2 regions of the Saccharopolyspora sp. NPDC045839 genome follow, and region 1 is predicted to be linked to the other one. Evidence: riboswitches for the same ligand, from Rfam matches in the RefSeq annotation. Region 1 holds a riboswitch; the other holds the start of a gene.
What was found. Region 1 has a riboswitch for cobalamin ahead of AC07EQ_RS12955 (HoxN/HupN/NixA family nickel/cobalt transporter). Riboswitches for the same ligand answer to the same signal wherever they lie in the genome.
Positions count from the first base shown of each region.

Region 2: another riboswitch for cobalamin. It lies ahead of metE (5-methyltetrahydropteroyltriglutamate--homocysteine S-methyltransferase); the one in region 1 lies ahead of AC07EQ_RS12955 (HoxN/HupN/NixA family nickel/cobalt transporter).

Region 1 is NZ_JBWKKH010000007.1:198,268-201,433, reverse strand. Features, by position in the region: gene AC07EQ_RS12970 (DMT family transporter) at 1-51, opposite strand, end outside; gene AC07EQ_RS12965 (LysR substrate-binding domain-containing protein) at 142-996, shown strand; gene AC07EQ_RS12960 (DUF1876 domain-containing protein) at 1,047-1,316, opposite strand; cobalamin riboswitch at 1,737-1,861, shown strand; gene AC07EQ_RS12955 (HoxN/HupN/NixA family nickel/cobalt transporter) at 1,939-2,994, shown strand; gene cobA (uroporphyrinogen-III C-methyltransferase) at 3,140-3,166, shown strand, end outside.
Region 2 is NZ_JBWKKH010000027.1:96,013-99,178, forward strand. Features, by position in the region: gene metE (5-methyltetrahydropteroyltriglutamate--homocysteine S-methyltransferase) at 1-1,757, opposite strand, end outside; cobalamin riboswitch at 1,890-2,128, opposite strand; gene AC07EQ_RS30900 (RNA polymerase sigma factor) at 2,379-2,873, shown strand; gene AC07EQ_RS30905 (methylated-DNA--[protein]-cysteine S-methyltransferase) at 2,873-3,166, shown strand, end outside.

The DNA of each region.
Region 1 (3,166 bases):
GACGACGATCGGTGCCGCCAGCGGCAGCGGGATCGAGCGGGTGCCCTTCATGATCCCAGCCTCGCCCGCCCGGCCCGGCCGCGTCCAACAACGATAAGTGATCGCGATCGATTTCAATTGCTGATCGGTTAGGGTGGCCGCATGAGTGCCGTACTGGACATCGTCGCGTTGCGCAGCATGGTCGCGGTCGCCGACTGCGGCGGGTTCCACCGGGCCGCCGCCGCGCTGTGCCTGACCCAGTCCGCGGTCAGCCAGCACCTGCGCAAGCTGGAGCGGGTGCTGGACCGGAAGCTGGTGGTCCGGGAGGGGCGCCAAGCCAAGTTCACCGCGTCCGGAGAGCTCCTGCTGGCGGAGGCGCGGCGCATCCTCGACGCGCACGACGAGGCGCTGCGCCGGCTCGGCGCGGAGGAACGCCGCACGCTCGTCTTCGGCTCCACCGAGCACGCCGCCGACCGGCTGCTCCCCGAGCTGGCGACCCGGATGCGAGCCGCCTTCCCGGGGTTCGAGGTGCGGTTCCGGCTGGACCGGACGGCGCGGCTCGCGGAAGCGGTGGATCGCGGCAGCATCGACATCGCCCTGCTGATCGACCGGTCGGTCGGCGGGCGGAGCCGGGACGCGGGCCGGCTCCGGCTGGACTGGTACGCGGCACCGGACTGGGCGCCGCCGGGCCCCGGCGAGCCGCTGCCGATGGTCGTCTTCGACGAGCCCTGCATCATGCGGCGGCTCGCGGTCGACGCGGTGACCGGGATCGGCCGGCACCCGGACCTGGTGTGCGAGGCCGCCGATCTGGCCGGGGTGCTCGCGGCCGCGCGGTCCGGCCTCGGCGTCACGCTGCTGCCCTCGGCGAAGCCGCGCCTGGAAGGGCTGGTGGTGCGCGCCGACCTCCCGCGGCTGGATTCCGCGCCGCTGCGGGTCCGGGCCCGCCCCGGACTCGACGACGACCTCGCGGACCTCGTCGCGAAGACGGCGCGCGAGGTGGTCGAAGCGCATTCGTGAGACATGCCGGAGGACGCCCCCGACGGATCGGAGACGCCCCCGGCTGCGCGTCAGGCGGGCAGGTGCACGCGGCGGTGCAGCCGCTCACCGATGTCGCTGGCCGCGTTGTCCAGCAGCTTGTGCGCCAGTTCGAACAGGGCGCGGGCGATCGCGATCTCGTCGCCGATCTGCGGTACCTCCGGGTCGTCCGGGTGGCGGCGCGCGGTGCCGTGCCCGTGCAGCGCCTGACCGCTGGGGGTGGTGAACCCGACGTCGGCGGTGGTCTTCGCGCCCGCCTCCACGACCTGGAGGTTCAGCGTGATGGTGTGGGTCTCGTTCATGGTCGTCTCCTGTCCCCGTCGGCCCGCGTTCCCGCAGGCCCTTGAGGTCGCCGTAGCCCAAGCATGCGCTGGCCGACCGGAGCGGCGGAAGACCGGTGTTCACCCATCCGGGTCACCCCGGCCGGCCGCGCAGACCGGTACGCGCGACGTACCCAACCGGCCCTCGTCGCCAAACGAGGCGCGTCGCCGCGATCGGCCTGCGCCGCTCGGTCCTGGCTCCGCCGCTCGCTCCAGGTCGCTGCGCCGGCTCGGAAGCGAGTGCGGCGTTTTCGCGCGAAACCGGCGCCTGCCAGGCGTGCGAAACGCCGGTTTCGCGCGAAAACGGCGCTCGACTGACGCGCCGCCGCCCGGACGTGATCGACTTCACCCGGGGTTTGACCTCGGGTCGCGGGGCAGGCAAGGATACGGCCGCCGACAGTGCAGGAACCCGGTGCGAATCCGGGACGGTCCCGCCACTGTGACCGGGGAGTGGGCCCCACTCGTTGCCACGGCTGCGTGCAGCTGGAAGGCAGGGGTGCCGCGTCGATCCGGGAGTCAGGAGACTGCGCGCCGGCCCCGCGCCGCGCCGCGGCGTGCGGACACCGAGCCCCTCGGGCGGGAAACCCAGGAGGTCGGATATCCCATGTCTCGGGATGCCGAAGAGAGCCGGCCGCAGGCCGGTTGGGGCGCCATCGAGCGCCGGAAAGCAGCGGTCGTGCTGGCCGCCGTCGGAGTGCTCCACCTGGCTGGTTGGGGCGCGTACCTGCTGCAGCAGCAGGAGTTCGACGCAGTGGGAGGGCTGGCCGCCGCGGGAATGACCGCATACCTGCTCGGATTGCGCCACGGGTTCGACGCCGACCACGTCGCAGTGATCGACGACGCCACGCGGCTGCTGATGCAGCGCGGCAGGCGACCGGTGTCGACCGGCATGTGGTTCGCCCTCGGGCACGCCAGCGTCGTGCTCTTCCTCGCCGTCGCGGTCGCATTCATCGCCGGACCCGCCGCGCAGCAGTGGGCCGAGGAGGCCGGCGTGCGGATCGCCACGGCGGTGGACCTGATCGTGATCACGGTCCTGACCGCGCTGGCCGTGCTCAACGCGCTGGTGCTGCGCGATGCCCTGCGGCTGCTGCGCCGTGCCCGCCGCGGCGCGGTCGACGAGGCCGAGGTCGAGCTGGTGCTCGGGCGGCGCGGCCTGCTCGCCCGGGTGCTGCGGGGGCGGATGCGCAACGTGGCCCGCTCCTGGCACCTGTTCGGCATCGGGCTGCTGTTCGGGCTCGGCATGCAGACCGCCACCGAGATCACCGTGCTCGCCATGGTCTCCCCGACCGAGCACCTGTCCGCGATCGCCGTGCTGAGCCTGCCGCTGCTGTTCGCCGCCGGAATGTGCACAGTGGACAGCGTGGACGGCATGCTGATGTCCCGGGCCTACACGTGGTCGCTGGCGCGGCCGCTGCGGCGGTTGTGGGTGAACGTGACGACCACCGCGCTGACGGTGGTGCTCGCCGCGGTCGTCGCGCTGGTCGTCCTCGCCGGGTTGCTCCAGGAGCTCGGCGTGTCCTTCGCGGAGCCCATCGCGGCCATCGGCGACCACTTCGAGCTGCTCGGCTATCTGACGCTGGCCGCTTTCATGGCAGTATGGGGCGGCGCCGCGCTCTGGTGGAAAGTCGCCGCCCGCGGCGGCGACGCGGAACGCGCGTGACCGGCGTCCACCGGCTGTGCCAGGTGGCGCCCCGCGGTCAGGCCGGTGATCGTGAGCCACGACGAGGTGGCCTACCGCGTGGCTGCGCCCCCGAGCACAAGGCCCCGGCGAGTTCGCCGGGGCGGAGCCGACATGGACTACGGACATGACCAAGCACACTGAACAGCACTAC
Region 2 (3,166 bases), on a different contig from region 1:
AGCGCGACCTGCTTCGCGGTGTCGGCCTGCGGCTGGTCGTCGCGGACGAACGACCACGCCAGGATCGTCACCGGGCCGGTGAGCATGCCCTTGACCGGCTTCTCGGTCAGCCGCTGCGCATAGCTCGCCCACTCGACGGTGATCGGCGCCGGGCGGGAGACGTCGCCGTAGAGGATCGGCGGGCGCACGCACCGCGAACCGTAGGACTGCACCCAAGCGTTGTCGGTGCTGGCGAAGCCGTCCAGGTGCTCGGCGAAGTACTGCACCATGTCATTGCGCTCCGGCTCGCCGTGCACCAGGACATCGAGCCCGAGCCCTTCCTGCAGGCGGATCACGCGCTCGATCTCGTCCTGCATCCGCCGCCGGTACGTCGCCTGGTCGATGCGGCCCGCGCGCACCGCGGCGCGCGCCTTGCGGACGTCCGTGGTCTGCGGGAACGATCCGATCGTCGTGGTCGGCAACGGCGGCAGGTTCAACGCCTTCTGCTGCGCCGCGCGCCGCGTGTCGTACTCGCCGCGCTGCGTGTATTCCGGCCGCAGCGCCTGCAACCGAGCGCGCACGCGATTGTTCCGGACCCGGTCCGCGCCGGCGCGGTCGGCGATCGCGGCGCGCGCCTCGGCCAGCTCGTCGGCCACCGCGTCGCGGCCCTCGCGCAACGCGCGGCCCAGCACGACCACCTCGCGGACCTTCTGCGCGGCGAACGCCAGCCAGGACTTCACCTGCGGGTCGATGCCGGTCTCCGCATCGACGTCGTAGGGCACGTGCAGCAGGGAGCACGACGTGCTGACCGCGACCTCGTTCGCCGAGCCGAGCAGCGTGGCGGCGGTCGCGAGCGCCTTGTCGAGATCGGTGCGCCAGACGTTGCGCCCGTCGACGAGCCCGGCCACCAGGGTCTTGCCGCTCAGCCCGCGAACCGACGACAGGACGTCCACTGTGGACTTACCGGCGACGAGGTCGGCGCCGATCGCTTCGACCGGGCTGGACGCCAGCACCTCCAGTGCCTCGCCGAGATCGCCGAAGTATCCCGCGACCAGCAGTCGCGGCCGCTCCGCCAGATCGCCGAGACGCTGGTAGGCGGCGCGCAGGGCGGCGAGTTCGGCCGGCGAGCGGTCGGCGGCGAAGGCGGGCTCGTCCAGCTGCACCCACTCGACGCCCGCGCGGTGCAGCTCGCCGAGCAGCTCCGCGTAGGCGTCCAGCAGCGCGTCCAGCCGGTCCAGTGGCCGGAACGACTCCGGTGCGTCGTCCGCGGACTTGGCCAGCAGCAGGAACGTGAGCGGACCGACCAGCACCGGGCGGGTGGTCACGCCCAGCTCGGCGGCCTCCCGGTACTGCTCCACGGGAGCCCTGTCGGCCAGCGAGAACTGCGTGTCCGGGCCGATCTCGGGCACCAGGTAGTGGTAGTTCGTGTCGAACCACTTCGTCATCTCCAGCGGCGGCTCGGACGCCACGCCGCGCGCCATCGCGAAGTAGGTGTCCAGCGGGCCCAGCCCGAGCTTCGCGAAACGCGGCGGGATCGCGCCGAAGGTGACCGCGGTGTCCAGCACCTGGTCGTAGTACGAGAACGTGTTGCCCGGCACCGAATCCAGGCCCGCGTCCCACAGCGAGCGCCAGGTCTGGACGCGGAGTTCGCGCGCCACCGCGCGCAGCTCCGCCTCGCCGATGCGGGACGACCAGTAGCGCTCCAGCGCGCGCTTGAGTTCCCGGTCGGGGCCGATCCGGGGGTATCCGAGTACGGTAGATCCGATCTTGCTGGTCAACGCCCTCTCCTCGCGAGCTCGACGGCAGATGCCCCGAGGTCCGGGAAGGCGCAGGCGGACCGGCGCGCACCACACGGCGCGAGCCGGTCGTCCGCCGGGTCCTCCCGCGAGACCTCGGACCGCGCGCACCGTCCGGTGCGCGCACCGGTGGCAGGTCTTCGGACTCGCGGGCGCGTCCCGGCCGGAGCCGGGCTTCCTAGTGGCCGTCGCTTCCCAGGCACGCGTGCCCAGTGCTGTGCCCGGTCTGGGACCGGGGACGGCGTTCGTTCCCACTCACCGCTGCGGGGCAGTCCCGGATTCCCACCGGGTTCCCTCTTGCCTCGTCCACCCCGCTTCAAGGGAGCGGACGAACCACCAGCACAACGGAGGCTACCGATCGGGGGGCCGTTGGCAAGGGCCGGTGCCGCGCCCGACCCGCGCCGGGCGCCCCCTCGCGGCCGTCGATCCCCGGGCTGAACATGATCTTCCGGCCCATCGCCGCACCTCCGGTGAGACGCTCGTCACGCGGCACCGCCGCCGGCGGCCCGTTCCCGAAACGCGGGATCGCCACGTCCGGGTGACGATCGCGGAAACGGGCCGATCCGCATCTCACGTTTCCGCGACGCGGGGCGTCTACGGGGAGTGAAAGTGAGACCGTTCGAGCAGATCGTTGACGAGTACGGCCCCATGGTGCTGCGAGTGTGCCGGGCCGTGCTCGGGCCGGCCGACGCCGAGGACGCGTGGTCCGAGACGTTCCTGGCCGCACTGCGCGCCTACCCGGAGCTGGCCGAGGACACCAACGTGGAGGCGTGGCTGGTCACGATCGCCCACCGCAAGGCGGTCGACGTCACCAGGGCGACGGCCCGCCGGCCGGTGGTGGTCGAGCGCCTGCCCGAGCGGCCCAGCACGACCGGCCGCCCGGAGGACTGGGACGGCGACCTGTGGGCCGCGCTGAGCGCGCTGCCGACCAAGCAGCGCATGGCGGTGGCCTACCACTACCTGGCCGGCCTGCCCTACGCCGAGATCGCCGCGATCCTCGGCGGCAGCACCGACGCCGCCCGGCGGGCCGCCGCGGACGGCATCAAGGCCCTGCGCACGACCTATAAGCCCACCACGAGAGTGGGGAGGGAAGCGTGATGATGACGATCCACGAATCCGACGACGGACACCTGTTCGACGCGCTCCCGGCGATCGACTTCAACACCAGCGAGCGGCTGCACATCGACCTGGTGAACGCGGCCCAGCGGGAAGGGCTGCTCGACGTCGCGTACCGCACCGTCGGCACCCCGGTCGGCGAGCTGCTGCTGGCGGCCACCGAACGCGGCCTGGTGCGGGTCGCCTTCGACCGCCAGGGGCACAGCTCGGTCCTGGAGTCGCTGGCCGAGCTGATCAGCCCCCGCATCCTGCGGGCGCCGGCCCGGCTCGACGAA